3 regions of the Pseudobacteroides sp. genome follow, and region 2 is predicted to be linked to each of the others. Evidence: predicted binding sites of a transcription regulator. Region 2 holds the regulator's gene; each other region holds the start of a gene.
The links. The regulator Rex, encoded in region 2, represses fermentation and respiration genes when NADH is low (regulators of the CRP and FNR family bind a similar motif). The targets are predictions, from matches to a motif close to ATTGTTAANNNNTTAACAAT.
Positions count from the first base shown of each region.

Region 1: the regulator Rex is predicted to act here: its motif matches at 1,430-1,449, upstream of adhE (bifunctional acetaldehyde-CoA/alcohol dehydrogenase).
Region 3: the regulator Rex is predicted to act here: its motif matches at 1,788-1,807, upstream of VIO64_RS14695 (phosphoenolpyruvate carboxykinase (GTP)).

Region 1 is NZ_DATCTU010000115.1:38,721-49,477, forward strand. It holds gene VIO64_RS18995 (LysR family transcriptional regulator) at 389-1,279, opposite strand; gene adhE (bifunctional acetaldehyde-CoA/alcohol dehydrogenase) at 1,715-4,309, shown strand; gene VIO64_RS19005 (phosphoserine transaminase) at 4,364-5,482, opposite strand; gene VIO64_RS19010 (MarR family transcriptional regulator) at 5,807-6,268, shown strand; gene VIO64_RS19015 (flavodoxin domain-containing protein) at 6,265-6,780, shown strand; gene VIO64_RS19020 (hypothetical protein) at 6,830-7,717, shown strand; gene VIO64_RS19025 (DUF6544 family protein) at 7,755-8,624, shown strand; gene VIO64_RS19030 (TfoX/Sxy family protein) at 8,666-8,926, opposite strand; gene VIO64_RS19035 (Dabb family protein) at 8,973-9,275, opposite strand; gene VIO64_RS19040 (pyridoxamine 5'-phosphate oxidase family protein) at 9,340-9,801, opposite strand; gene VIO64_RS19045 (MASE3 domain-containing protein) at 9,838-10,757, opposite strand, start outside.
Region 2 is NZ_DATCTU010000133.1:32-10,788, forward strand. It holds gene VIO64_RS22645 (redox-sensing transcriptional repressor Rex) at 1,338-2,015, opposite strand; gene VIO64_RS22650 (ABC-F family ATP-binding cassette domain-containing protein) at 2,284-4,200, shown strand; gene VIO64_RS22655 (glycoside hydrolase family 48 protein) at 4,434-6,668, opposite strand; gene VIO64_RS22660 (N-acetylmuramoyl-L-alanine amidase) at 7,083-7,799, opposite strand; gene sigI (RNA polymerase sigma factor SigI) at 8,062-8,775, shown strand; gene VIO64_RS22670 (anti-sigma factor domain-containing protein) at 8,772-9,998, shown strand; gene VIO64_RS22675 (copper amine oxidase N-terminal domain-containing protein) at 10,157-10,757, shown strand, end outside.
Region 3 is NZ_DATCTU010000094.1:33,911-44,667, reverse strand. It holds gene VIO64_RS14710 (HNH endonuclease) at 1-31, shown strand, start outside; gene VIO64_RS14705 (DUF6985 domain-containing protein) at 28-483, shown strand; gene nfi (deoxyribonuclease V) at 597-1,271, opposite strand; gene VIO64_RS14695 (phosphoenolpyruvate carboxykinase (GTP)) at 1,833-3,623, shown strand; gene thpR (RNA 2',3'-cyclic phosphodiesterase) at 3,825-4,376, shown strand; gene zupT (zinc transporter ZupT) at 4,461-5,273, shown strand; gene VIO64_RS14680 (DUF2294 domain-containing protein) at 5,537-5,914, shown strand; gene VIO64_RS14675 (DUF4914 family protein) at 6,059-7,939, shown strand; gene VIO64_RS14670 (carbonic anhydrase) at 8,039-8,575, shown strand; gene VIO64_RS14665 (VTT domain-containing protein) at 8,864-9,523, shown strand; gene VIO64_RS14660 (TerC/Alx family metal homeostasis membrane protein) at 9,614-10,459, shown strand; gene VIO64_RS14655 (demethoxyubiquinone hydroxylase family protein) at 10,555-10,757, opposite strand, start outside.

The sequences.
Region 1 (10,757 bases), on a different contig from region 2:
TTGTGCTTAATGTAAATGATATAGAGATCCTCATAAGCAGTGACATATATGAAATAACCAGAAAACACCTTTTAGAGCTCTATAAAAACCAAAAGCTAGGAAACTTCTTTATAGTTAAACTATCCGGTCAGTCCTGCCTAATCAATATCTTTAAGGAGGCTTCTAAAAGAGCTTGTGCCCGGCAAAAGCATTTATTCCGACATAAAAAATCCGGGTGATAGTGCCTCTTCACTAAAGCTGCCCTGTTTAAACGGGGTTATTAGATACCTTAACTCATTAAAGGCAGAAGATATTACCGCCTAAAATATCCTTGCCGCTATGTTATTGACACTTATGCTGCTTTAGTATAGCGGTACTGTTTTACAAACATATAAATGTACTAATAGCATTAAGGGCTCAAGAACGATAGGAATTTCCCTGCAGCAGCTGATAAAGGTATGGAATTTAGATACACCACTCCTAAATTTCTTGGTGGAATTTGCTCCTTTAATGTAATTTCATATAAAAAGTTCCTATCCAGCTCATAAGTAACAAAATTTTTGATTACACAAGCCACACCAAAATCTATCATTGCAAATCGGACCAGCAGCTCAAAATTCCCCAGCTCTATTTCAGGCCGAATTACAATATTGTTTTTAGCAAGGTATTTTTCTATATATATCCTTGAATTGCTCTCTTTTTCCAAAAGAAGCATGGGAAACTTCACCAAATCAGAGATAGATACCGGTCCTTGGGAAAGCTTTTTGAACTTTTCTCCAACCACAAAGCAATCCTGTATCTCCATTATATTATGAACAATCAATTCCTTATACTCAGCCTCATCTATAGGAAGGTTCGCTATTCCTAAATCTATCTTGCCCTTTTTAAGCATGTCTATTATTACCGGCGTGGTATGATTTACTATATGAATCCTGACCCCCGGGTAGGTACGGTTAAACTCCTTTAGATGGGGAATAAGATAATGCTTGCATACCGTATCGCCAACTCCTATTGTGAATTCTCCTTGTTCTAAGGTCTTTATTTCTTCTAATTTTTTCTCACCTAGGTATATAAAGTTAAATGCCTGTTCTATATATTTATACAGAACCTGTCCCTCTTTAGTAAGCTTAACACCCTTAGGTGTTCTAAAGAAAAGTGAACACCCGCTTTTCTCCTCAAGCTGCTGAATTGCACGACTAACAGCAGGCTGAGTAATGAACAAAATCTCCGATGCCTTTGTGATACTCCCTTCTTTAGCAACTATATAAAAAGTTTTATATAACTCAGTATTTATCATCATATAATCTGTATTTATACCCCCTATGTTTAATATGCATTTTATTTATGTGGTTACATCAATTATAATTTAAATATAAGGTTAACTCAACAAGAGATAATATTTTCAGTTAACAATTTAAACTAAATAATACTACATTTTATTGCACCTGTAATTGTTAAATAATTAACACTAGTTTAAAATAATTATCCAATATCAAATAACAGTTGTCACTTTTTCGTTTGATACCGCAAATAATGTATCTTTCAATATAATAGAATGATTACATTGCAGCAACAATGAAGGGTTAACCTTACTCAATTGTGTTAAATATTTAACACAATTGAGTAAATCCTAGATTTCAAACCCCGAAAATAAGAAGTGTAGAAATAGCAGCACTTTTTAATATAAATTGCAGATTTAAAAAAACATGTTCAAACATAAAAGGAGGAAAACCATATGGAAAAGGTAAAAAACAATGAAAACCAAAATATAAAGCAAACCATTGATATACTTGTTTCGAATGCTGAGGAATCATTGAACGCAATGATGGACATGAACCAGGAACAGATAGACACCATTGTAAAGGAAATGGCAGTAGCAGGAATCGAAAAGCATATGATCCTGGCCAAAATGGCCATTGAAGAAACTAAAAGAGGAGTATATGAAGATAAAATTATTAAAAACCTCTTTTCTACAGAGTACATCTATAACAGCATAAAAAATGAAAAAACTGTTGGAATAGTTAATGAAAATGAGTATGAGGATTACGTAGAAGTTGCTGAGCCTGTGGGTATTGTTGCCGGCGTAACACCGGTTACCAACCCAACATCAACCACTATGTTCAAAGCTATCATAGCATTAAAAACAAGAAACCCCATAATATTTGCATTCCACCCATCAGCACAAAAATGCAGCAGAGAAGCTGCAAGGATTGTTAGAGATGCTGCCGTTGATGCGGGAGCTCCGGAAAATTGCATTCAATGGATTGAAGAACCCTCCATAGAAGCAACCAACCTTCTTATGAACCATCCAGGAATTTCTCTCATACTTGCAACTGGTGGAGCAGGAATGGTCCAGGCTGCATACAGCACCGGAAAACCTGCCCTTGGAGTCGGTCCTGGTAACGTGCCCTGCTACATTGAAAAGAGTGCAAACGTTAAAAGAGCCGCAACAGATCTCATTCTATCCAAAACCTTTGATAATGGTATGATTTGTGCTTCCGAGCAGGCTGTTATTGTTGACAGGGAGGTTTCTACAGAATTTGAAAAGTTCATGCAGGATAACAAGTGTTATTTTCTAAATGAAGATGAAATTATAAAGCTTTCAAAGCTGGCTATAGACGAGAAAAAATGTGCCATGAATCCGGCGGTTGTAGGCCAGTCTGCATTTAACATTGCAAAAATGGCGGGCTTATCTGTACCTGAAGAAACGAAAATACTTATTGCAAGACTGGAAGGGGTCGGCCCTGAGTATCCCCTGTCAAGAGAGAAGCTCAGCCCCATACTTGCCTACTATGTGGCAGATAACTTTGAGGATGGTATAAAGAAAGCTGAAGAAATGGTTGAATTCGGTGGCCTTGGTCACTCTGCGGTAATTCACTCCGAAGATCAGAAAATAATTGACCTTTTCTCAAAGAGGATAAAAGCTGGAAGACTTATAATAAATTCACCATCTACCCATGGTGCAATAGGTGATATTTACAATACAAATATACCGTCCCTTACATTAGGCTGCGGTTCATATGGGAAGAATTCCACAACTGCAAACGTATCCGCTGTAAACCTCATCAACAAAAAACGCGTAGCAAGGAGAAGGATTAATATGCAATGGTTTAAAATCCCCGGCAAAATTTATTTTGAATATGGCTCTACACAGTACTTAAAAGATATGCCTGACATTACCAGAGCCTTTATTGTTACCGATCCATATATGGTTAAGCTGGGTTATGTTGATAAGGTTCTTTATTACTTGAGAAAACGACAGAATTATGTTCACAGCGAGATCTTTTCAAACGTTGAGCCTGACCCTTCAATTGAGACCGTTTTGAAAGGCAAGGAGGCAATGGACAATTTCAAGCCTGATGTAATAATAGCTTTAGGAGGCGGCTCGGCAATAGACGCCGCAAAGGGAATGTGGCTTTATTATGAACATCCGGAGCTGGACTTTAATGTACTGAAGCTTAAGTTTATGGATATCAGAAAGAGGGTATTCACTTATCCGAATTTGGGCAGCAAAACCAAAATGGTTGCTATACCTACAACATCGGGTACTGGTTCTGAAGTTACATCCTTCGCTGTTATTACAGACAAAGACAATAATATAAAATATCCTTTAGCGGATTATGAGTTAACACCTGATGTTGCTATAATAGACCCTGAGTTTGTAATGACCGTTCCTGCTTCAATCACAGCAGATACCGGCATGGATGTCCTAACACACGCTATTGAATCCTATGTTTCAATAATGGCATCTGATTTCACCGATGGTCTTGCAATGAAGGCGATTCAATTAGTCTTTGAGTATTTGCCTTTAGCTTACAAAGACGGCAGCAACAGCCTGGCCCGTGAGAAAATGCATAATGCATCATGCATAGCCGGAATGGCATTTACAAATGCCTTCCTTGGAATCAATCACAGCCTTGCACACAAGCTAGGAGGAGAATTCCATGTTCCTCACGGTAGAGCAAATGCAGTACTACTCCCTTATGTTATAGAATATAACGCTCAAAAGCCTACAAAGTTTGTTTCATTTCCTAAGTACGAAACATTTATAGCCGATAAAAAGTATGCAGAAATAGCAAGGTTTTTGGGATTACCCGCATCAACTACAGAAGAAGGCGTAAAGAGCCTGGTTAAAGCAGTACGTGACTTAATGAGAAAAATTGATATTCCAATGACAATTGCAGAATGCAAAGTGGATAAGAAAAAATTTATGGCCAAGGTTTCAGAGCTGGCGGACCGTGCTTTTGAAGATCAGTGTACTACTGCAAACCCAAGAATGCCTCTTGTAAAAGAGTTGGAGGACATTTACATCAAGGCATACAACGGTTAATAGTAACAAAAGGACCACCTTTTTTGGGTGGCCCTTTTATATCTATAAATCTCATTAAGCTTTTGCTACTTCACCATATGCCCATTCAAGCCATTGGAGCATGCAAGCCACATCTTCCTTATTCACTGTAGCACCGCACCAGAATCTTAGGCCTGCAGGTGCATCCTTGTAGGATTTGCAGTCATATGCAGCACCTTCTTTATCCAATAACTTAACAAGGGCATTTAACTGATCCTGATCAAGCTTTATTTTCAAGCAAACTGATGTATTGGAGCGGATCTCCTTGCTGACCGGAAGGAAATCTATCCAATCATGGGTCTCAACAAATTTTTCTATTTCATTAAGATTTTCATTGCTTTTTTGGATCAAACCTTTAAGTCCGCCTATTGATTCTGCCCATTCCAATGCTTTAATATAATCTTCAACGCATAGCATGGATGGAGTATTTATTGGAGAGCCTTCAAACACATCCATCATGAGCTTATCTTTCTTTCTCAATTGGAGTATTTTAGGCATTGGCCATGGCGGCATATATGATTCAATACGTTCAACGGCACGAGGGGACATGATCAGCATGCCGTGAGCACCTTCTCCTCCTAAGACCTTTTGCCAGGAGTAAGTTAGAACATCCACCTTGCTCCATGGAATTTCCATTGCGAAAACAGCTGAGGTTGCATCGACAATCGTCAATCCTTTTCTGTCATCCGGAATCCAGTCACCATTTGGTATTTTAACTCCGCTAGTTGTTCCATTCCATGTCATAACAACATCATTATCAAAGTTGACTTTGGACAGATCCGGTAAATACCCATAATCTGCAGAAATGGACTGCATATTTTCAATTTTAAGCTGGTTCTTAACATCATTGGCCCATGTTTTACCAAAAGACTCGAAATTAATTACATCAACGCCTCTTGGACCTAAAAGGTTCCACATAGCCATTTCTATAGCACCGGTATCGGAGCCCGGAACAAGACCAATAATATAATTCTCAGGTACTCCAAGTATTTCCCTTGTCTTCTTAACGGCATAATTTAATCTTTCTTTTGCAATTCCACACCTGTGAGACCTTCCTAAAAGGGCATCCTTCAATACATCAAGCTTGAATCCAGGATACTTTGAACAAGGACCTGAAGAGAAATTGGGGTTTTGTGGTTTAACAGCAGGTTTCATATCTAACTCATCCTCTCATTATTTATGTTGAAAATCACATACTTAAGTAATGTTTTTTTAATTTATATTACCTCAAAAGCTATATTAGAAGCTGCATGAAGCACCTCTTACAGTATATTTAAGTTTATTGATTAAATCAAGCACTTTTAGATGTGTTGAAAAAATAATCTCTAATTATCCTATCATAAAATACCATTTTGTGCTATTGCTAAAATAATTCAAATGCCTATTGACAAAAACGCAGATACGTAATATATTACTTATATAAGGTAATACATTACGTATTTAACGGAAAGGATATCTTTTAGTATGGATGCTCTTGATATGCAAAAGTTTATTTTCGGCAGTATGTTTCTTCTGGCAAACAAGCTTCAGGTGATTGGTGATCAGCATTTGCAATCGGAAGATATGACTATAAAGCAATGGTTTTTGACAGTTATAACATCACAGTTCGGCGATAACTCTCCAACCCTTAGCGAGGTTGCACAGCTGATGGGAAGCTCCAGACAAAACGTTAAGCAACTGGCTCTCAAGCTTCAGGAAAAAGATTTTCTGAATATAGAAAAGGATGGTCAGGATGCACGGGCCACCAGGCTTAAGTTGACTAAAAAATGCAAGGATTTCTGGGAAAAGCGTGAGGATAAGGACCATAAGTTTTTAGAGGATCTATTTAAAGATTTTGACACGGAAGAACTTGCAGCAATGTACAAAGGATTTAACAAGCTTCATAATCAAATTGAAAAAATGGAAAAGTCAGGTATATTGATTCAGGAGGTAGAAAAATGAGTATATTAATTGTTTATGCAACTAAGCACGGTGCAACAGGCAAGTGTGCTTCTATTCTGAAAGAAAGGCTTGCTGGTGATGTTTCACTCCATGATTTAAAAAGTGCTTCAAAGCCGGATCTTTCAAAATACGATAAAGTGATCATCGGAGGCTCAATTTATGCAGGAAGGATTCAGAAAGCGGTAAGTGAGTTCTGTAATGAAAACATTAATTTCTTAAAAGAAAAAAAGCTTGGACTATACATATGCTGCATGTTTATGGATTCTGCTGAAATACAGCTTAAAAATGCATTTCCGGAAGAGCTTCTAAATAGTGCCGCAGTCAAGGAAAGCTTTGGTGGAGAAATGATATTCAGTGATATGAACTTTTTTGAAAAAACATTAACAAAAATAGTAACAAAAACAATCGCAAAAAGTAACCCCAAACTTGCTGGTATTGATCCGAAAAAAGACGTATCAATGCTTGTAGAAGAAAATATCAATAGGTTTGTACAGGTTATGAACGGTAAATAATATGCTGATATTTTCATGCAAACATTATAAGTCAGAAAGGATGTTTTAAATGAAATACAGTAAATACATAAGCATTCTTGTAATAGTCATAACCGCCCTTTCAATCCTCGCGTGCATCTGGGGAATGATTACCAACAGCGGAGAAAAGATGAATGAATATAACTTCAAGAGTATCCGGGGTGAAACAATAAAAATAAGCGGCAGCGGATTGTATCAATATGAATCTATTGATCAAAGATTATCCTTAAAGGTCCATGATCCCATTACATTGTTCTTGGCTATTCCGCTTCTTATAATGTCACTAATTCTTGCCCTAAAAAGAAGCATAAGGGGAAGGCTTCTGCTCACAGGCACCCTGGGATATTTTTTATACACTTATATGTCCTACGCTTTTTTAAGGATGTACAATGAACTTTTTCTCGTTTATACCATACTGATGTCAGCCAGTTTCCTTGCCTTAATACTATGTATGCTGTCATTTGATATAGAGAAATTTTGCTCTTACATAAAGCCCAAAATGCCGATAAAGTTTATTGGAGGCTATCAACTGTTATTAGCAGCCGGCCTAATGACCACATGGCTTCCCGGTATTATAGATTCATTAGTTAGCGGTAAGCCTCCAATAGACCTGGACCATTATAGCTCGTTAGGGTATGAGGCTATAGATCTTGGCTTTATTGTACCTGTATTAATTATATCAGCTATATTAGTGTTTAAGCGGAAGTCTTTTGGCTACCTCCTATCTTCAGTTATCATTACGCTGTCCATATCTATGAATCTATTAATATCAATTCTTACAGTCTTTCAAGTTTTAGACGGAATGGAGATGCCCCTATTATTAATGGTCATGTTTCCCATATTCACCGTCATCACAGGCATTTGCCTTGTTATGCTTCTTAGAAATATCCAAGAGCCTTCACATTCAAGTCGAATTTAACCATATTTTTTAGATTTTAATTAAGGAGATAACTTTTATGAGTAAAAAATATATATTATTGGCATTGATTATATTGATTGCTGTAAGCATACCTTTTCTTATCTATAAATCCCAAAGCCTTGCCAGAACCTATAAAAGAGAAGCAGAAAGGGCTCTAGATCGCACCTCAAAGATAGAAAATAAGATTCTTATGGAATCGGATATCAAGCACCTGCCTGAACCGGTGCAAAAATACCTTAAATATGTTGGTGTTATAGGTAAAGAAAAGGTATACAATTTTAGAGCTGTTACCGAAGGACAAATGAAAATGAATCCCGATAAGGAAGAATGGTCAGATATAAGCTGCATGCAGTATAACTTTTTTGATGATGAACTGACAAGACTGTTTTACATGAAAGTCAATATGTTTCATATTCCTGTGTTTGGCCTTCATTCATATACCCGGAAAGGAGCGGGGATGCTTATTAAAGCCGCGGGTCTCTTTACAGTCCTAGATGCCAAAGGTGAGGAAATGAGGATAGGTGATACCACTACACTCTTTAACGACATGTGCTTTTTTGCTCCAGCAGCTCTTATAGACAAAAGGATAAAATGGGAAACTGTGGATTCAATGACTGCAAAGGCTACCTTTGAAAATGAGGGGTGTAAAATATCCGCATTGCTTTACTTTAATGATAAAGGTGAGTTAATAAATTTTGTCAGCCAAGACAGATTCTTTACTCCTCTTGATGGTTCACCCAGCAAAAAAACCCAATGGTCTACACCGATAAAGAAATACAAAGAAATAAACGGACTTATGCTTCCCGGTTATGGGGAAGCAGTATGGAATTTCCCGGAAGGTGATTATTGCTATGCTAAATTCACCAACATTAAAGAAGTGGAATACAACTGCGAAAGCTTTGAGTAATCATATTAAAACTGTTTGTATTAACCACTTCTAATATACACTTACTTATTTTTGAAGGTGTCAAAAAATCTTTTCAGTTCCTGTTTTGCTTCACTGCTTAAATAATGCCATCTTATGCCTTGAATTGCACCCTCAAGACTACAAAGAGAGCTAAAGCAGGTGTCCCCCTCAAGCAAGCGAAGCTTTGTAAAAGCTTCCTTGCTTCCGGTTCTCATAAAAGTTTCCACATCATATATTCCAATAGAGGCAAGCCGTTTTTCCATTTCTTTGCCTATATTAGGAAGCTTACTCAATTTCTCCATAACTACACTCTCCATAATCTACTTTTCCATCTGCTTTTTGGTTAAGTCAAATTTCATAATCAACCACTCTTCTCTCAAGCCTTGCTTCAAGAATAAACGGCATCACCGCTTTGTGCTCCGGATGTACCTGATAGTTTTCCAAATCCTCTTTGGTGGAAAATTCAGAATATAAAACTACATCTGAGCTGCTGTCAGTAGAAGAAAAATCTATGCCTACTTCTATACTTACCATCCCAGGTATTTTGCCACGTAAGGATTCAAGCATGTTTTTTATTTTAATTGCATTTTCCTCTTTTGAGTTCCCATGAGCTGTTTCTTTTAAACGCCACATTACAATATGCTTAATCATAAAATTTCCTCCTAGTTCTTAAATTATCGTATAATTCATTCCTTTATTGTAAAAAACCTGTTTATTAATACCCCGATTTTTTACCGGTCATGCTGTCAACGCACACCTTTATAACAAGGGTCCTCTCCAGAACCTCCTCAGAATACTCAAAGCTTAACCCACCTGTGTATCTGGCCATTATGCAATCTAATGCAGTTTTTCTCCCTTCCTTATCTGTAACAAAAAATGCATTTCCTGTTCCAAAAACACTCAAATACTTTGTGCCGCACCTGCAAGCTTCTTTGTCAAGCCGCAGCTCTACATCCTTATCTACCTGAAACGCTACTTTGTTATTCTTCTTTAGAATATCAATTTTTCTGCCTTCCTTTGCTGAATGCATATATATAACTCCATCGTCATATGCATAATTCATTGCTATAAGGTAAGGCATTCCTTCATCAACCATGGCTATTCTTATAACTTCCGCTTCCTTCAGGATTTTTTCAATCAACTCTTTATCAGTTATTTCCTTATCTTTTCTTCTCATAGCCCCTCCTCATTTAGTATGTTCAACCAATATTATTTAAAAATATATATCTGAAAACTCAACATTGATAGTCTCAACGCGGCTCTCCATAGGCCTGCCGGATGTCACTGCCACATCATCAGTAACATTCCTGACTGATTCAGTGCATATTACAGGCGTTGGAAGAGTTATTATAAATTCACTTCCTTTTCCATACTCGCTCTCAACCTTTATCGTTCCACCATGCAGCTCCACAAGAGCTTTAACAAGAGATAGGCCTATACCACTCCCCTCATGGCTTCTTGTAAGGGATTTATCCACCTGACGAAATCTTTGAAAAATCAAATTTTGCTTGTCCTTTTCAATTCCTATCCCATTGTCCTTTACGGATATGACTGTCTCATCCTCCTTATCGTGAATGTTAACCGTTATTTTACCGTTTTTCTTTGTAAACTTTACTGCATTTGAAAGCAAGTTAAGCATAATTCTTTCAATCTTATCAGGATCGCAATCAATTAACTTTTCTTCTGTATTGGTATCAAATTCCAATTGAAGTCCTTTACTTTTTATAAACTCTGCAACTGAAAAAATAACTTCTTCAACAACATTTACAATATTGCAGTTTACCTTGTTTAAACTATAGAACCCTGCATCTATGCGTGTTGTGTCAATTATGTTGTTTATTAGGCGAATAAGTCTGCTGCAGTTTTGTCTCATTGAGCTTAAAAGACTTCTGCTCTTACTATTATCGGGATAATTTTTCAAATAGACATCAAATAATTGAATAGAATTCAAGATTATATTTAATGGTGTCCTAAATTCATGAGATATGTTTGCAAAAAACTCAGTTCGAAGCCTGTCAAATTCAATAGTATCATAGGCCTTTTTCAACTCGGTTATATCCTGTATCTGCATTACAAAATAAATGGGACAGCCAGTATTGTCCCTGACTAACGAACCGCTTAGAAGAACCCAGA
Region 2 (10,757 bases):
TAATTTCATATGTGGCAGCTCCTTTCATTTTTTGTTTTCCCAAACAATAGTTTATCAAACTACCGTCTGGACTGCCACCTTCAATTTCTACGAAATTCGGGACTTACTCTAATTTTTTTGCCATATTAACCTCCATAATATAATTTTATTAACAACATTCAATCTACCAATATTTACAATTGCTGTTTATTTTGGGCGGCTCTCTTATCAAGACACATCTTCACCTCCTATAATTAATTGTGTTTTTCGTAAACTTATATCTATTTATTTAGTGGTTTTCATGAGCATTGTTAACTATACACGGAAAATCACTAAGAATTGAAATTTTTGCAAACATAAATACAAACGAAAGCACACAAATCAAAACTGAGGGTATATAAACCCATACTGCTTTGTTTCATAATTTTTAAAATAAAGCTATAAAATTATTAATGAGAAATATTAATTCACATACGGAAGTAAGTTTTCCATTTTGAACTTTGATAACAATATCGAGTTACAATATTTAAAACGCTTTATCAAATCTTTCATTCTTGAACTATAAAAGAATCTAAAGTGTACCTTTCATCCATTAATAGACAAAAACCTATTATTATAATCTTTTAGGGATGACCTTGAGCCAATACTTGAAAGCTCTTAAAAAAATTTTTATAGTAATTTGAATTGAACTTTCTATAATAGAAAGCTATTACGATACTATCAATTACCTTTTATGTAAATGTTCTTGTTGTTTTGTAAGAATTTTATCAATTAAAGTATATTTTGTCAATATATTTTTCTACATAATTTTCACAGTTTTAGGGACTAATGGTTCTTGAAAGTAACTCTCTTTTTAAACCATCATTCTACTTTTCCTAGCATAAACTTTGGCGGTTTATGTACTGTATTTACTCAATCTCCGCAACGTTAAAGTATCACATTTATCGAATTCATAACTCATTGGTTACATTTTAATTATAACACCCATGTAACCCTTTGTCAATCATCTCAATATTACTTTCTATAAAGTGACATAATTTTAATTTACAATAAGCAACCGTAATAATATTTTTGCGTATGTATTTTTTATTTTATTCATCTAGACTCTCCTCAATCAAAGTGATCTATAATCTATGCTAGAAATTATTGAGCTTACGCTAAATACACTACTAAGATAGATCTAACCAGTCGTTAAGAATATAACTTGAAAAGCATAAAAAAGTAACCAGTTGAAATAATTCATAAGTAAGATTTATTATCAACTGGCTACTTTTTACTTTATAATAGTCCTTTATAATCAATAATTAATGATATAAGTTCAAATAAATATAATTTTTAGCAACCTAAAATATACTTAACTAACAATCCCAGTCATCACTCTTATTGCCGGCAACCCTATTGAATTCATACTTCTCATTAAGCTTGTATCCCAACACCATGAGCCCGTCACTCAAGTGAACATTCTCTATAATAACATCATAGGGCAGCTTAAGATCCATTGGAGAGAAGTTCCAAAGCCCTTTAACCCCCAGCTTCGCTACTCTTTCAGCAACAATTGGCGTCTGCTCGAAGGGTACTGCCAGCATTGCGACATCAACATAGTTCTTTTCAACAAAGCTTTCCAAATCATCCAAATGTCTTATAAGTATACCTCTTATTTCTGTACCAACCAGACTGGCATCTACATCAAAAATACCAACTATCTTGAAACCTCTCTTTTCAAAATTGGTATAGTTGGCAAGTGCCTGCCCCATATTACCTGCTCCGATAATAATAGCATTATAGTTGTTACTCATCCCAAGAATATTTCCGATCTCATTAAACAGATACTCTACATTATAACCATAGCCCTGTTGACCAAATCCTCCAAAGCAATTAAGATCCTGCCTTATTTGAGATGCAGTTATACCCATCCTGCTGCTTAACTCCTGCGAAGAAATCCTCTTTATATCCATTTTTAACAAATCCGCCAAATACCTGTAATATCGCGGTAATCGTTTCACAACTGCAAGAGAAACTTTTTTCTTTAAGTTCATCTTTACACCCCAAAGTTTTAATAAATATTGGAATTTAACCTCATCTTAATATGATTATATCTCTTTGTTATTTTTTTGTCAATATTGTTGGCAGCAGATGATGGTGGTTGGCTTGTACTTTTAATATAGACAAGTTTAAAAAAGTAAATTGCTGTCGGGAGTGAATTTTGGTACAATTCAATATGGGACATTTTAAGGTCCGTAATCTTACTAGCAGAATGATGTTTAATTTATCAAAATATCAAACTAATAGAAACAGGGTGTCAATATGATAATATTAAATTGTAACGATATATGCCACTCTTACGGCATAAATACGGTATTAAAAAACATTTCCTTTAGTGTGCAGGATGGAGATAAAGTGGGAATAGTAGGGGTCAATGGTGCAGGTAAATCAACCCTTCTTAATATAATTAACGGCGAGCTGCAGTACGACAGCGGCACTATAAATATATCCAAAAACTACAAAATTGGGTTCCTGCATCAAAATACAGGACTTGATACTGATAATAATATTTTTGATGAGATGCTTTCAGTTTATGAAGAGCTCATAAATAAAGAGGTACGTCTTAAATATCTTGAGAAAGCAATAAGTAGCAAAGCACCGGGAGAAGAGCTGGATATTCTAGTGAAGGAATATGCAAGGATCTCGGATGAGTATTCTCTTAAAGGAGGATATGAGTATAGAAGCAGAGTTAAGGGAGTTCTTAAGGGACTTGGATTTAGCGAGGAACAATTTGATGCAAAGATTCATATTTTAAGTGGGGGTCAGAAAACCAGGCTTGCCTTGGCCAAATTACTGCTTTCGGAGCCTGATATCATGCTGCTGGATGAGCCTACAAACCATCTTGATATTGAGGCAATAATGTGGCTTGAAGGCTTTCTTAAAAATATGAAAAAAACGGTTCTCATTGTTTCCCATGATAGATATTTTCTTGATTCTGTTACCACTAAGACCCTGGAGCTTGAAAACAACTCCGCAAAGTTATATAACGGAAATTATACACAATATATAAAGCAAAAGGAAATTGACAGGGAAATACAGCAGCGGCACTATGAAAATCAGCAGCGTGAAATCGAAAAAATGGAAGCCTTTATCGCCCAACAAAAGCAGTGGAACAGGGAAAGAAATATAATAGCCGCTGAAAGCAGGCAAAAGGCTATAGATCGCATGGAAAAAATCGAAAAGCCCACAGATCTGCCCGGAAAAATTAATATTAAATTCAGAAAAAGCATAATTAGCGGAAACGATGTCATGTTTGTTGAAAATTTGTCCAAGTCCTACCCTGGAAAAAAGCTTTTTTCTGATATCAGCTTTAAACTTCGAAAGAATGAACGGGTATTTTTGCTAGGTCCCAACGGATGCGGAAAGTCAACTTTAGTAAAGATTCTTGTATCAAAGCTTCCGGCTGATGGGGGTATGGTAGAGTTCGGACACAAGGTAAAAGTAGGTTATTATGATCAAGAGCTCCAGGACCTTGATGAAAGCAAGACAATTTTGGAGGAACTGATTGAATCAAATAACGACCTTACACTGGCTCAAATCAGGACATTACTATCATCATTTCTTTTTAAGGGAGAAGATGTTTTAAAGCCCATCTCTGCATTAAGCGGAGGTGAGAAAAGCAGGGTTGCATTAGCCAAGCTAATATTGTCAACATCCAACTTCCTCATTTTAGATGAGCCGACAAACCACCTTGATATAAATTCAAGAGAAGTCCTTGAGGAAGCATTGATGAATTATGAGGGTACAATCCTTTCCATATCCCATGACAGGTATTTTATAAACAAGCTTGCTTCAAGGATTTTGGACCTGGATGGCTGCTCTCTACTAGACTGTGAAGGTAATTATGACTTTTTTATAGATTATAAAAACAGGCTTAAAAAGACAACTGAGGATGCATCCAATCAGGCTCAGGTATCCCAGTCAAAACTTGATTATATAGCAGAAAAAGAAGAGAGAGCCAGGGTCAGAAAGCTGGAAAAAAGATATTCCGATATTGAGAATAAGATTGCTGAGACTGAAAACAGGCTAAAAGTTATTGAGGAGGAAATGTTCGATGAAAATATAGCATCGGACCACTCCAAGTTAACCGAGCTTCTCAGTGAGCAAACAAGCCTTAATAATCTGCTTGAAGAGCTTTACAGTGAGTGGGAAAGCATTTCAACAGAGCTGGGATTGTAAAGATTGATTTACTGCTAAAGCACCTAGTAATAATAGCAGATGGCAAATCTAGCAGATAAACAGCAGCCAAGCATATAGGTCTGTAGTGGCCATATCGCCTGGCTTTGTTTTTGCCTAATAATGCAGGCATGTAATCTACTCAATTTTTTATAATAGCTTCTGTAGCTTTTTCCAGACATAAAAAATAGCATAATTGACCTAGGTCAATTATGCTATTTAATTATTAACTCAAATTATTGTGCTGTTTTACCGAAGTTGTTAGCAACGATTATAACGTCTGCCATGTTTATAACTCCGTCATTATTTAAGTCAGCATTAGCTTTGAAGCCTGCATCATTAGAAGTTTTACCAAAAGCTCCAGCTATAACTATAGCATCAGCCATGTTAACAACTTTATCGCCGTTTACATCACCTTTTAATCCTGAACCAGTTGGAGTTGGTGAAGTAGTACCGCCAACATCAGTAACTTTATCATCTGGGAACAGCATTGCAAATGAACCCATAGCCATAGCTATATCAACCTGGTGCCAGTAACGGTGATATTTGAACTTAGGACCAACACCTGCTTTGTATGAGGTTTCCAAGTTACTCCAGTTTGCATCCTGCCTATATGCCGGACGCATATCTATGAACTTCATACCGTTTTTGAGTTCTGCACCCTGTGCATTCTTACCAGTCCATCCTTGTGGGATATAAACAACCTGGTCAAAGAAACGTGAGTAGTCTCCTCTTTGCTCTTCCTTGGTATATCCAATATTATCCTGACATCCCAATATTACGCTGTCAAGAAGTTTCTTAGCTATATCATGTGCTTCCTGGTCATATGTATGGTGCTTCTTGGTACCTGCTGCGTAAAAAGCAAGCAAGTTAGCTGTTGAACCAGCAATACCTATGTCAGAACCATATGAAGTAATTGTAGCATGGAGATTTGGATTTCCTGTGTATGTACCAGTCCATGTATCTGGCTGACCTTCCCATTCAATATCTGAAGGAATTTCAAATTCGCCTGGACCAGTAACCCTTATGTTTGGTTTTACCCAATCAACCCATTTCTTCATTATCTTGTATGCTCTTTCATCACCAGTTTCATAGTAGTACTCAGCCGTACGCTGCAGACCCCAAGCCTGGAAACCGTACCATCTGTTACTTGGCGGATCGTGCCATACTGGCTGCCAGTCATATGCCATTTCATAGAATGTCGAGATACCTGCTGGATATGGATCATACTTGTCATTCCATGAGTTGTTACATCCGCCGGCTATAGCACCTTCAGCTGACTGTAACCACTGTAAGAGTTCTAGCTGTCTGTCCAAACTCTTTGCCCAGTCTGAAGCACCATTTGAAGACTTTGGCTTTAACTCGGATACTGTTGATAAAGCGTATGCAGTCATAGGATTCTGATATCCCTGATGGCTCGCACTGCTTCCTTCTTTCCATGCCCAACCTTGAGAAGTTGTAGGAGCACCCCATGCAGTGTACCATGAAATGAGGTAGTGCATTGAGTTTGTACCGTCTCCGGCAGTACTGGTTATGCTGGTATTCTTAGCAATAGGCTTCATGTATTTGTCATACATTACATATCTTAAGTAGTCACCCATTTTAGCAGCTCTTGCATTTTGAGTAGTGATCTGGCTTGATTTGCCTTGCTCTTTTGCCCATTTAACAGCCCAGTAAGCAGCTTGTACTGAACGAGCATCAGCATCACCCGCAACAGAATAACGCCATTGCTGTGCGTATGTATCCTGTGCTACGAACAGTGATCCGAAACCACCCTTTGAAGTATTACCCCATTTATATGTCTCCCAGCATGGGAATGGAACTGTTTCCCAACATGATTCCTGCTCACCTCTCTGGTAAGTGTTTATCTGGGACATTCTGCTTGTTCCGTCACCTTTGTTACCGTATTTGTACCAGTTGTCTACGTCGAAAATCCAATGCATAAGATACATGCTGTCTTTTCCGTATGCAGATTTGAGCTGTGCATGCAATGCATCCTTACCAGTAGGAGCATTGAGGTTCAACTGTCCTGGATAATCTTCAGGTAAAGCACCACCAGGTACAAATGAAGCACACTTGCTCGGGTCATAATCCTTTAAGTTTGGTTGATCGGTATCTGAAGGAATATAATACTTTTCAGTAACATCCCAAGCCTTGTTGTACATTGTCCAGTCGCCTGAAAGCTTACCGTACATAGCTTCTACCCAAACATAGTAGCTGGCAGTTTCTGATGAAGTCTCATGTCCATAGTCAGGAGCTTCAACCATCATGGTTTCGATTGAGTGGTAAGGAATACCTTCCTGACTGAAATATCCGTTTGCTGGATTGTTGATCTTTTCATGCAGATCCATGAACGCATCTTTGTATGTGGTCCCTACCTTCGGTGCAGCCGCAAATGAAGTAGCCAAAGCACTAACTGTCATGAACGTACATAATGTAATTGATACATACTTTTTTGTCTTTTTTAACACTTGTACTTCCCTCCTAATTAATAATATTAACTGATTTGTGTAGTATTAGATTAACCTTTTAGATTTAAGGTTGTCCCTCCTTTCTCGTGAAATGAATATTAAAGCAACCTAAAATTAACCATTTCTGAATTAACAGGTCACACTCGCAAGAAAAAATTATGTTAGAATAGGATATTATTATTTTGCACTTCCAAATATCATAATTTAATAAAAAAATAATATATCCTTATTCAATTATAAAATAATATTTTTTTATTCAAAATAGACTATCTTGTTTAAAATTGTATTATGTTGTTATTTATTTTTCATATCGTTTAGCACCACAGCATTAAAAGCCGCATAAGGTGTGTCTTTTGCGGCTCCTGAACAAATGGATATTTATTGAATAAATAAGGTTTTCTAATCAAATACAAGTTAGTTTTTTGCAAAATAAGCTTTTATACCCTCTTTCACAGCAAAGGCAGTTTTATCCTGGTACTCCTTAGTTTGGAGCTTCTGCTCCTCTTCCTGATTTGAAAGGAAGCCACACTCAACAACTACCGATGTAGTTTTACAATCCTTCAATATAATTATTGGTTCCTTTTTGACCAGAGCTTCTCTCTTGTTTGATGGGTCGAGATTTTCTCTAATGGACTTCTGTATGCTCATGGCCAGTTTCTGGCTTTGGGGCATATCTGGCGGAAAAAATGTCTGGGCACCGAAATACTTTGTTTGAGGAAATTTATTTAAATGAATACTTACTACAATATCAGCACCTGCCTCATCCATCATTTTCTTTCTTCTTAAAAGATCCTGCTTTCTTTTTTGAACTATGTTTGTTGTATCTTCCTGGTATTGAAGCTTATCTTCTTCTCTGGTAAGAATAACCTTATAATTTTCTGCTTCCAGAAGCCTTTTAATTTCAAATACAATATTGAGGTTAATATCCTTCTCCTTTATTTGGCTATAGTCGCTTACTGCCCCGGGGTCCTCACCTCCGTGTCCCGCATCAAGAAGAACTGTCTTTTGTGTGTTATTGGAGTTTGCCGGAGATGCCTTCCCACGCCCCGGGTTTAGGGTGTATAAAGCAATTGCAAGCACAAATATCATTCCAATGAGCAAGATATTGTTTCTTTTCATTATTACTATCATATATTTACCACCTGTAAATGTATTTTCAGTATAAAAATATTCGGCATACTGTTTGTCATATTCATTTTATTTGAACAAAATCTCTTGTGATTTTGCAACCTTGGTCATTGTCGTGAGAAATTGTGGTGTATTATCATATTTTCCTTGACATATAAAACCCAAAATTGAATTTTCAGAGATTGGGTTTGTATAATTAAAACAGTAGTGTTATAATTTCTATGTCAAATAGCATATCTAAAAATTCCTCGTCAGGAGAATTAATATGAATGATAACTCGCTTAACGAAAGAGTTCAGAGAATTAAAAACTTTGATAACGAAATTAATAAGCTCGTTGAGGAATATAAGCCGTTTATAGCATCATGTGTTGAGAAGGCAACAGGCCGATATGTACGATATGGAGAGGATGATGAGCTGAGCATTGCACTTTTAGCTTTTGTTGAAGCCATTAAGTCATTTGATATTTCTAAAGGTAATTTTCTTTCATTTTCACAAAACGTTATCAAGCGAAGGCTGATTGATTACTTCAGAAAAGAAAGCAAGCACAATAAAATTGTCTCAATTAATGCTTATATGAATGACGATGAGGACAATGAGCAGGACTTAAGTGCAGGAGAGGCCCTGGGCAAGTATTCCCAAGATAGAATCAGTGAATACAGACGTTTGGAATTGCAAGAATTGAAGAAGGAGCTTTTGTCATGGGATATTTCATTTTTAGAATTGACAAGTGCATCTCCCAAGTCCGAGAAGACACGCAAAACATATAAAGATATTATTCAATATCTCATAAAGCACCCCGAGCTATTGGACCACATCAAAAAGAAAAAACTTCTTCCAATAGCTGAGATAGAAAAAAATACGAAGATACCCCGAAAAACCATTGAAAGGTCACGAAAATATATATTAGCCGTTATAATAATATTAACCGGTGATTATCAATATGTGAAAGATTACATAAATTTGGAGGTGGTAAAATGAAGGCACTCATAGTCGATATTGAAGGAAAATATGCAGTAGCAATGACAAAAGAAGGTACTTTTATTAAATTAAAAAATAACGGCAAATATACTGTCGGCTGTGAAGCTGAGTTACCGCCAAGGATATTTGTTAGCTTCAGATTAATGGCAAGTGCAGCTTCTGCAGCTTTACTTCTTCTGGTTGTAGGTCTGGGGTTATTCCTTTACAACAATCCTCACAGTTACATAAATATTGACATTAATCCAAGCCTCCAGATAACAGCAAATATTTTTGATAGGGTTATTGATGTCACGGCTTTAAATGTAGATGCACAAAAAATCGCAGATGAATTATCCATAAAAAATAAAACACTTGATCAGGGAGTTGAGCAAGTAATTGGAAGTGCGGTTAAAAACGGTTATCTCAAGAATGAAACTACCAATGCTATAATGCTGACAGTTACGAGCTCCAGTGACAGCAAAAACAAAAAACTGCAGGAAAAGGTTACAGTGACAGTAGAAAAAAAGTTTAAATCGGAAAAAATCAGTTCTGAAGTTGTAGTTGATGAGGCAACTGAAAAGAATCGAAGCGAAGCCATTAAGCAAGGTATATCTCCCGGAAAGCTTAAGCTGGTTCAGAAGCTTATAGAGCTTAAACCAGATTTAAAAACCGATGACCTTAAAAACAAGCCTGTTAAAGAAATTTTAAAATCAATCAGGGAAAACACCAAACACCAGAAACCTGGTAAGACTAATAATCCCGGTAAGTCTAATAATAATAATAATAATAATAATAATAATAATAATACAAAAGAAAACAGGAAAAATTCAGAGAGAGTCAATTCCCCTAAATCAGGCTCAACACCTAAAAATACATTCACGCCCTTACCCTCAAAAGATAAGGATAAGGTTAAAGGCAACGATAGGGAGAAAGTTAAAAATCTGGATAGCAATAAAAATAAGGATAAAGATAAAGATAAAAAAGATTGGGGCAAGAGCAATTTGAGCAAGGACAATGGCAGCAAGACCAAGCTTGAAACCAATCCAAAACAAGCTACCGACAAATCTAACAAATATGAAAACGATAAGAATAAAAAAAGTATAGATTTGGCAGACAAAAACAAGAAAGATAGTACTAATTCACCAAAAAACAATAATGATGAAATTGATAATGAAAATTTGAAGGATAAATCCAAGACCAATAATACTGATCAAAAGAATGGAACAAACAATCGTCCGAAATAATTTTGGAAAAACATATAGATATAATACGCATAAGATGCCGAAATATATAAAGATAATTTATATTCGGCATTATTTTTTTCACCTACCCCAAAATGTTATATACAATCTTCGAATGTATATAGCAAGAACAATAACAACAAACACAGGAGGAGTTTTTTATGAGAAAAGTTTTATGTATTTTATTATCTGTAACACTTGTATTGACGAGTGGAATCCTTACATACGCAAAAGGAAATGACAAAGGCAACAGCAAGAACCAGAAAAAAATTGAACACTCGGTCAAAGACAATGAAAAAGGAAATAGCAAGCATACAGAAATAAAGAAAAAAGACGAAAAGAAAGACAAATCAGATATTAAAAGTATTGAAGAAACTGAAAAATTCTTAAAGGATGAGATCAAAAAAGCATCCAAAAACCTTGAAAGCATGAAAAAACTTTTAAAAGACCTTCAATCCTTCAAAAAGAAGCACAACAAGGGCAATACAATGATATTCATTAATGGCGAAGAGATTGAAACAGATGCACCACCGGTTATTAAATTCGGAAGAACTCTGGTTCCTATAAGAGCTATATCTAACGGCTTAAAGGCAAATGTTACATGGAATGCAGACACAAAAACCGTAACTGTAACAAAATCTGTATACAGTGAAGTGTATGGAAAAAAAGACATGACCGTTGAAATAGTTGTCGGTGCAAGCACAATAAAGGTTGATGGTGCAAATGTAGGAATTGAGGTTCCGGCTACTGTAATAAACAACA
Region 3 (10,757 bases), on a different contig from region 2:
GCAAGAAATTATTTTGGAGGAATGGTTATGAGTGAAATAATCGATGAAGCTTTTGGCAAAATGGAGTATGATTCATCTTGGGTCAGAATAGAGAAATATACTATTTTAGGAAGACAATTAGATGTAAGGATAGTTGCTCAGGCATATGAAGGACAGGAGATATTGGAAATTCAAAGAAAAGCATTCCTTGAATTTCAAAATAGGTTTAGTCAGTTAGAGCAAGACATACCAGATAAGTTACTAGAGTATTATTTAAATAATTATGAAAGCATTTCAGAAATGATAGAAATACCGGAAAAGATAGACAAGGATCATATTAATCGGGATTTAATTATAAAACTTATAAAGGTGAGGACCATTTACTTTACTAGAAAAGGACAGTATGGTTATTTATGTGATTGTGCTTGGGAACAAGAACATGGAATTGCTATTATTTTTACAAATAATGAAATTTCAATTGATGAACAAGATGTACTTATTTAGCTCATATAAAAAGCATACAAGAGTTCATATAGACAATGTTTTGCTCCAATAGTAGGATTCAGTATGTATTTAAAGGAGTTAGTCATCAAGAGGAAATTTGGGTGAAACGACAACTATTCTTCCTTTAAAGCTATGCGGACAGCATGATCGGCATGCCTTGTGGTTTCAGGCAGACGATAGTTAGGAGATAACCTGATGATCCAATCGCAGGCGGTCTTAAGGGATATCCTATGTCCAACCGATACATAGACAGGCCGAACATTATCTTGAGTTCTTAAAACATTACCGATAATTTCTTTATTATCTATAAGGGGTGCAGTGTCACCCCTTTTTAATCCAGGCTCTTCCGATTGCCCATGAAGCCTTGTTTTCCCGCACCCTATAGTTGGTACATCAAATAATATGCCCAAATGACATGCAAGTCCAAACCTTCTTGGGTGTGCTATTCCTTGACAGTCACAAACCACAAGATTCGGAGTGGTTTTGAGTTTTCCAAAAGCTTTGGCAAGGGAAGGAAGTTCTCTAAAGGAAAATAAGCCAGGTATATATGGAAAATGTGAAACATCTTCAACTACTGATACCTCCACGATATCCAGCGTCTTAGAATCTAAAACAGCTACAGCAGCAATTTGAAGATCGTTTTTGTCATCATAGGCAACATCAACTCCGGCTATGTATTTGATATCATCCAAATCATCCTCCATTATTACTTTCTTAGCTAGTTCCTGCTGAAGAACTAATGCCTCAGGTTCGCTCAAATCCCAAGGATGTTGAAATACGGGATTCATAATATCAGTACCTCTCTATTTAATATTGTTGATTATTATAACACATTTAAGCCTAAAATTTTATAGTTTTGCGGCAAAAGTGAAGCAAGGTACCAACTAGAGATAAAATTTAAGCTCATTTTTATTAAACGGAGGCGTGCTGATAGCTGCAGGTAGCTTAGGAATGGTACAGGGCCCGTCTGACCAATCCAGGCAGCCTTCCGTGGCAATGATTTGCTTCAGTTTCCAGAATCAGGGTAGCTTTCGAGGTCGGAGAGGGGTTGGAGGACAATAAGTAAAAATGCGGAAATGTAAATTGTAATTATGAACTTTATTTCACAAGGTATTGTTTGGAACTATTGGCACAAAGTTGCATAGAATACCTTGTGTTTGTTAAAATTAAGAAATTCAATGGATTTTGCATAATTATTTATTGAAAATTTCATATTTTTGTGTTAGGATTGTATTAAAATTTATTAAAGCACATAGGATAACCACTGAAAAGTAGGTATATCAATGTATAAAAATTTAATTTTAATTGTTAGAAAATTATCAAACAATTATTTTGAGAGGAGATTCTGAATGACAACTAATAAAAAATTGCTTGATTGGGTAAAAGAAATAGCTGATATGTGTCAGCCGGACAAAATTTATTGGTGCGATGGTTCACAGGAAGAAAATGATCGTTTATTAAAGGAAATGGTTGATTGCGGAATGGCAACTCCATTAAATCCTGAAAAGCGTCCTGGATGTTATCTTTTCCGCAGCCATCCTTCCGATGTCGCTCGTGTAGAAGACAGGACTTATATAGCATCAAAAAATAAGGAAGACGCTGGACCTACAAACAACTGGGTTGATCCCGAAGAACTCAAGGCAACAATGAGAGGCTTATACAAGGGATGTATGAAGGGAAGAACAATGTATGTTATTCCTTTCTCAATGGGACCTATAGGTTCACCTATTTCTAAAATTGGTGTTGAACTTTCAGACAGCCCATATGTTGTTGTGAATATGCGTATCATGACTCGTATAGGGAAAGCAGTTCTTGATGTTCTTGGAGATGAAGACTTTGTAAAATGCGTACACTCAATAGGTGCTCCTTTAGCTGAAGGGCAAAAGGATTCATCATGGCCATGTGCTCCAATTGAACAGAAATACATAAGTCATTTCCCAGAAGAAAGAACAATCTGGTCATATGGTTCAGGTTACGGCGGAAATGCTTTATTGGGTAAAAAATGTTTTGCACTTCGTATTGCATCAGTTCAGGCTCGTGATGAAGGCTGGCTCGCTGAGCATATGCTTATCTTGCGCATAACTGATCCAAAAGGAAATAAAAAATATGTTGCAGGAGCTTTCCCAAGTGCTTGCGGAAAGACAAACCTGGCAATGCTCATACCAACTATTCCTGGTTGGAAAGTTGAAACTATCGGTGACGATATAGCATGGATGAAATTCGGTTCTGATGGTCGTTTGTATGCAATAAATCCTGAAGCAGGTTTCTTCGGTGTTGCTCCGGGAACTTCCATGGATTCAAATCCAAATGCAATGTATAGTATAGAAAAGAACACCATCTTTACGAATGTGGGATTAACTGATGATGGTGATGTTTGGTGGGAAGGTATAGGTTATGATGCACCTGGACACCTTATAGATTGGAAAGGAAATGACTGGACTCCAGATTCAAAAGAGGTAGCTGCACATGCTAATGCACGTTTTACAGCACCTGCAAGCCAGTGTCCTGTTATAGCTCCTGAGTGGGAAGATCCTGCAGGAGTGCCTATTTCAGCAATATTGGTAGGTGGACGTCGTCCAAGTACTATTCCATTGGTTCATGAAAGCTTTGACTGGAACCATGGTGTATTCATGGGTTCAATAATGGGTTCAGAAATAACTGCTGCAGCTATATCTGACAATATCGGCCAGGTTCGTCGTGACCCATTTGCGATGCTTCCATTCATGGGATACCATGTATGTGACTATTTACAACACTGGCTCAATATTGGAACAAAGTCATCTGCTGACAAACTTCCAAAATTGTTCTATGTTAACTGGTTCCGTAAGGATTCTGACGGAAAATGGTTGTGGCCTGGATTTGGTGAGAATAGCCGTGTGTTGAAGTGGGTTTGTGAGAGAGTATCAGGCGAAGGTAAAGCAGTTAAGACTGCTATCGGTTATATGCCTACAACTGATGCAATTGACACTGAAGGACTCAAGGTAAGTGAAGAAGATATGGCTGAACTTCTCAAGGTTAACAAGGATGAGTGGCTTAAAGAAGTGGCTTCCATTAAAGATCACTATGCTAAATACGGTGCGAAGTTGCCTAAGGAGTTAAGTGCACAGCTTGAAGCTTTAGAAAAAAGACTTCAGGAGTAATTTCAAACATAATTAAAGTCATTTAGATATAAAAGCGGTTAATAGGTTGTCAAAGGACGGCGTATTAATCGTTTTTATTTATGTCTTGTAAATTGCGGTGTATTTTACATGAAAAATTCTGAACTGTAATAGTATTTTGATATAATAGTAATAATAGCAATAATAGTAATTGATTAGGCATCTATTGTATGGGAGATGGAGATGAGAGCATTTATTGGGATTGATTTTGATAAGGACCAGAGAAATAAAATATATGAGCTTCAGCAAAGGCTAAGACAGTATGCAGTACGCGGTAGGTGGAAACATATCGATAACTTTCACCTGACGTTGAAGTTTTTAGATGATATAAGCTTAAGCCAGCAAGCACAAATAGATAGTGCTATGAATCAAATTTGTAATAACTTAAAGCCATTTAGACTTATCATAAAGGACATGGGGATTTTTAACGGAAGAGATTTAATCCGTGTTTTATGGCTGGGGCTCGGCGGAGATATTAAGGAACTGGGAGCCTTGCATATGGATATAGATAGAGCAATGGAAACTATAGGCTTTGTACCTGAAAAAAGAAGCTATAAACCTCATGTTACCATTGGTCAGGATATTGTTTTCGAATGTAGTTTTGAGGAGATACGCAAATCAATTGGGGAGCTTGATTTTAGTACTGTAGATGTGAGAAATCTACATTTGTTTAAGAGTGAGCAAATCGCCAATAAAAGAGTATATACAAAAGTAGCGGATTATAAGCTTGTATAAATAGATTTGATTGTTATATTTTATATAATTCTGGGTATTTAGTTAGGGGATCATTAAAGCAGTATTCATCAGGAGAGTGAGTTTATGGATATACATAATATTATAGTGGCATTTGGATTGACGCTATTTGCAGGATTATCAACAGGTATAGGAAGCGTGCTTGCATTTTTTACCAAAAAAACCAATACAAAATTCCTTTCCGTTGCTCTTGGTTTTTCAGCAGGAGTAATGATATACGTATCAATGATAGAAATATTTTTTAAGGCAAAAGTTTCTTTGGTGGAATCCTTGGGAGTGACTGCCGGATCTTGGGCTACAGTTGGTGCGTTTTTTGGAGGAATATTCCTAATAGCAGCCATTGACAAGTTTGTTCCTTCTGTAGAAAATCCTCATGAGACCAGGAGGGTAGAAGATATAAATAAAAGCAAATCAAGTGTGGATCGCGGAAAGCTTATGAGGATGGGAACGTTTACTGCCCTTGCAATAGCAATTCACAACTTTCCCGAAGGCCTTGCAACATTTACATCAGCTATCAAGGATCCTTCCCTTGGTATAGCAATTGCTGTTGCAATAGCAATCCATAATGTGCCTGAGGGAATTGCAGTAGCTATACCCATTTACTATGCCACAGATGACAAGAAAAAGGCATTTAAGCTTTCATTTCTTTCGGGGCTATCGGAGCCTGTAGGTGCAATTATAGGATATCTGATACTTTTCAAGTTTTTCAATGATGTGGTTTTTGGGGTGTTATTTGCTTCAGTGGCAGGTATAATGGTATTTATTTCATTGGATGAACTTTTGCCAACTGCAAGGGAATATGGGGAAGCCCATCTTTCCATATATGGTCTTGTAGCTGGTATGATGGTTATGGCTGTAAGTTTGCTCCTTTTTATATAAGGCTGATATGGTATTTATGCTTAATTTGAATCAATATACCAAAGAAATAAAATGCAATATGGACCACATAAACTTGCAAAAAAGGTAATAATCATCTGGCGTCATGCAGTATAATAAATAAAATATGCAAGAAAATGCGATAAAATATTCAAATAACCATTTGACATATCTCCAGTTCTAATGTATTATTGTATTAAGTCAAATTGCTATTATATCTAAAGAATTAGCTTTAGTATAATTGAGCTATAGCGAGGATGGTGCAATTGAAATTCGGTACACCTAAATTCACAAGGGGTCAAATTGAAGCACAGATAAGCGATGCAGTAAGTAAGTTTGAGAAGGAATATATGGGTCGCGGCCCTAAGGACATTAAGACTACAATTATTAAAAATCATATTCTGATATTTATTGATGGTTTTCTTAGTCAATCTGAGCAAAAGCTTGCTGAAAACAACCAGGGTATAAAGCTTATTAAGGATATGCGGACAGCTTTGTTTGAAAACGCAAGCAGTCATCTAAAAGATCTTATAAAGGATATTGTTAATTCAGAGATTGTCAGCATGCATTCCGATGTTAGTACAAAGACAGGCGAGAAGGTAATGGTACTTACCTTGGAAAATGAGTTCCCGGAAGTAAAATAAAATATACACTGGTTGACCAGACAAAGGGTACAGAGTACTTGTTGTAGTGTAGGCCAATATTTATTACCTGATGATTCAGGTTTTTAAGTATTGGCTTTTTTGATGTTTTAAAATTAACAATGAAATTTTGAGGAGGAGTTTTATATGAATAATAAATTTTTAGAGAGAATTGTTTTGCCATATGAATTGGAAAAAATAATCCAAAGTGGTGTCAATGCTATTATTCCTGAAAATAGAAGCCACTTGCTGGCTCTTGCCACAGGTGACGAGGGAAATATGACCTATGAGGTCTCATATGATGTTCCGGGACAGGGTAAAATAGTTGAAGCTACTGTTGTAAAATGCAAAAACGGTGCTGCTGTAAACTATATGGATATGTACATGAGAAGGAGAGATCCTGACTGTATGGTAGTTGCCGACAGCGGACAAACAGACAAACCCAGATACAGGGATATATTCGGTGAGGACTTTTTGCCACTTCGATGCTTGACATTTGACTGGCTTGGAGGCCAGGAGCTTATAATTATGCCTTTTATGGCAGGTGGTACTGAGTTCGGGTACCCGGCACTGTTGGTTGCACCGGCAAATGCAGGTTTCTTTGCTGCAGGACTGGCCGATCTGCAAGGCTTTATTCCAAGAGATCAAATACCTTATGGGTTTAAGCCGAAAGCAGTTATATATCTGGCTCCTCCTTACAGACATACTCACTTTGAGGGTAAGCAGGTAGTGGTCCATAACAGGCTTGACGATATGCACGAACTATTTTCATATAACTTGTATCCAGGGCCCAGTGCGAAAAAGGGTATATATGGCGTACTGCTCCATATTGGGGAGCTTGAAGGATGGGTCACTGTTCATGCATCTACTGTTAAAGTTATTACTCCTTATGAGAATATAATAACTATAATGCATGAAGGGGCAAGCGGCGGCGGTAAAAGCGAGATGCTCGAACAAATTCATAAAGAACTGGACGGGAGAATTATACTTGCACAAAACACCGTTACAAAGGAAAAAACATATCTGGAATTGAAAGAAACATGTCAGCTGCAGCCTGTTACCGATGATATGGCACTTTGTCATCCTGCAATACAGAATGACAGCAGGAAGCTTGTTGTCAAAGATGCAGAGACAGGATGGTTTCTTAGAATAAATCATATAAGTAAATATGGAACTGATCCTCACTATGAGAAATTGTGCATACATCCAAAAGAGCCCCTTATCTTTTTAAACCTGCAAGGCATGCCGGGATCTACATGCCTGATATGGGAGCATACAATGGATGAACCTGGAAAGCCATGTCCAAACCCAAGAGTAATCATGCCAAGACGATTTATACCCGATATCGTGGATGAATCGGTTGAAATTGATGTAAGAAGCTTTGGGGTAAGAACTCCTCCATGCACAAAAGAAAAGCCGTCTTATGGTATAATGGGAGTGTTTCATATCCTCCCACCAAGCCTTGCGTGGTTGTGGAGGTTGGTTGCTCCAAGGGGGCATGACAATCCAAGCATTACTGATTCAGAAGGTATGAGCAGTGAAGGTGTAGGATCGTACTGGCCATTTGCAACCGGAAAGATGGTTGATCAGGCAAATCTTTTGCTTGACCAGATTATATCAGCATCAGCGACAAGGTATATATTGATACCCAATCAGCATATAGGTGCTTATAAGGTGGGCTTTATGCCTCAATGGGTTGCAAGGGAATATCTTGCCAGACGAGGGACAGCAAAGTTCAGGGCTGATCAGCTAGTTGAATCAAGGTGCTCCCTTATGGGATATTCATTGGAGACACTGAAGGTGGATGGTACATTCCTGGCAAAAGGCTTCCTTCAGCCCAACCTTCAGCCTGAAGTAGGTAATAGCGGTTATGATGAAGGTGCTAAAATGCTCGCATCCTTCTTTAAAAAAGAACTGGAAAAGTTTTTAACTCCAGATCTCAATCCGCTTGGGAAGGATATCATCATGTGCTGCTTGAATGATGGTAAATTGGAAGAATATCTTGAACTTATTCCTATAAGGATGTAATATATATTAGCGGGACTTGCGACAGACAAATGTAAATAGATTTATAACTTTTATTGCAGATTGAAGAGTGTTAATAAGTGAAAGTAGAGAGGCGATAAAGTGCAACTTATTAAGGTGACAGAAGAAAAACAAATACCTTCTTTTTATTATAATACACCTATCTGGGAGTTGATATCATATCAAAACCTGGGTGCAGAATTTAAATCATACACCTCAGCTCAACTCCTTGTTGGGATGTGTATGGATAATAGAAAACAACTGCGTATACCGGAAAATTTTGCTTATATTATAAGAACAGGCGGTGCCAACTTAAGGTATTCGGAATTCAAAGTATCCTATGCTATTGCTATTGGTGGAGTCAAGCATATTGCGTTGATTGCTCATGACAATTGCGGGATGGTAAACCTGGTTTCAAAAAGGGAGCAGTTTATTGAAGGCTTGTGTCAAAATGCAAACTGGAGCAGGCAGAGGGCTGAAGAGCACTTTGTGAATTATGCTCCGTTATTTGAAATTGATAATGAGTTAGAATTTGTATTGAATGAATCCAAAAGATTGTCTCAAAAATACACTGGAATAAAAGTGGCACCGCTTATTTATTCTATTGAAGACAATATGCTAAATGTGATTTTAGAATGATTTGCTGACAATTTTATTGACATTTATGCAGTTATTATAATACAATGATATTGTTAAAAGGGAGTAGTTATAAAGTTCTAAGTCAACATCGTGGTGCTTATATTAGTTTGTTGGTATAGTCAATAATATTTGCATCTGGCTTATTTACCTGAATGGTTAACGAGACTTTTAACATAATCTGTATACAAGGTTATGTTATAAGTCTTTTTTAGTGTCTAAGAGATTATAAGGCTGGATAATAAGTCATTAATGGCTTATTATCCAGGTAGCTTTGAATCGGAGGGGTTAATGGGAATAGTATTGCAGTCTATTAGTTTTTTATCCAACCTGGATACACAGATAATTGATATGATTCACAAATTCGGATCATTGACTTATTTGTTTTTATTTTTAATTGTATTCTGCCAGACAGGGCTTTTTTTAGCACCTTTTCTTCCAGGGGAATCACTGCTTTTTGTAGTAGGTACACTTTCGGCATCGGGAACTATGAATATATGGGTGGTAACAATTTCACTTATGCTGGCAGCTATTTTTGGGGATACAGTAAATTATAACTTTGGAAAATATTTTGGACCCAAAATTTTTAAAAAGCAAAACGCCTGGTTGTTAAACAGAAAACACTTGGATGAGTCACATGCTTTTTATGAAAGGCACGGCGGAAAGACTGTAATAATAGCAAAGTTTCTGCCTTTAGTCAGAACTGTAGCACCTTTTGCAGCTGGTATGGGAAACATGCCTTATAAAAAGTATCTTTCCTACAACATTATTGGCAGTATTGCCTGGGTAGCCATAAATGTGTTTATGGGTTACTTTTTCGGCAAAATCCCAATGGTAAAGAGAAATTTTTTTCTGGTCATAATAGCGGTAATAGGAATAAGCATTATACCAGGTATTGTAACATGGCTTGTAAGGATGTTGAGGAATAAAAGAGCTGCTGCACAAAAATGAGTATAGGCTCGATATAATTTTTACGACAATATGAAGAGTATTTAATAATTTATGATTTCATATAGATAATATGTAAGGAGAGGGTTTTTGATGTCTACAAAAAAAGCGTTGTTTTGGGTTTTGTTCTGGGTAGGTTTGGCTTTGTCGTTTAATGTTGGGATATACTTTTATTCCGGTTCACAAAAGGCCATGGAGTTTTTTGGAGGATATATAATTGAACAGAGCTTATCATTGGATAACCTGTTTTTATTCCTCATTATATTTTCCAGCTTTGGCATTGGGCCGGAATACCAAAGAAGGGTTTTAAATTATGGCATTGCAGGTGCAATTATTCTGAGATTGATATTTGTAGTGCTTGGTGTTGCAGTAGTAAATAAGTTCAATTGGATATTGTATATATTTGGTCTTATTCTTTTGTTTACAGGTTTAAAAATACTTCTAAAGAAAGAAAAAGAAAAGGATCACAAGAACTCTAAGCTTCTAAAATTTATGGGCAAGTTTGTTCCATTTACCGACAAACTTGAAGGGGATAGATTTTTTGTCAGAAAAAATAAAGTGCTTTATGCAACCCCGCTGTTTGCCATCCTTGTGTTGGTGGAAGGGTCGGATATAATATTTGCTATAGACTCGATTCCAGCGATCTTTTCTATCACTCGGGATACATTTATAGTCTACACTTCTAACATTTTTGCAATAATGGGACTAAGAAGCCTCTACTTCCTCCTGGAAAAGGTAAGTGGTGCATTCAAATATGTAAAGCATGGGGTTGCGGTAATCCTTATTTTTACAGGTGTGAAGTTAGCTATATTGTTCTTTGGTATACATATCCCAATATTGCTATCTATAGGCATTATTGCATTAATATTAGCTTTAAGTATAATATTTTCTGCGATTTCCAACAGAATGGGCAAAGCAATTGTACAAAGTGAACTATAAGTTATATATAATGAAGAAATAGAAGAACCAGCTTTTCGCTGGTTCTTCTATTTCTCACAATAACCATTAAGGATGCAAAATCGGTTGCAGCTTATTTATTGAATAGGGGCCTGAAAGTTCATTTCCTGCTGCCTTATTATCTTCTGCTTTCCTCTTTCTACGTGTTCTGCCTCTCGTGGGCTTATCATATAGAGAAGCTGTTGTAGTTCTCCTACATGCCTTCTTTCCTCATCGGCAATATGATAAAGGTTCTTTTTTATTCTTTCATCATTGGTAGCCATTGCATGAGCCTCATACC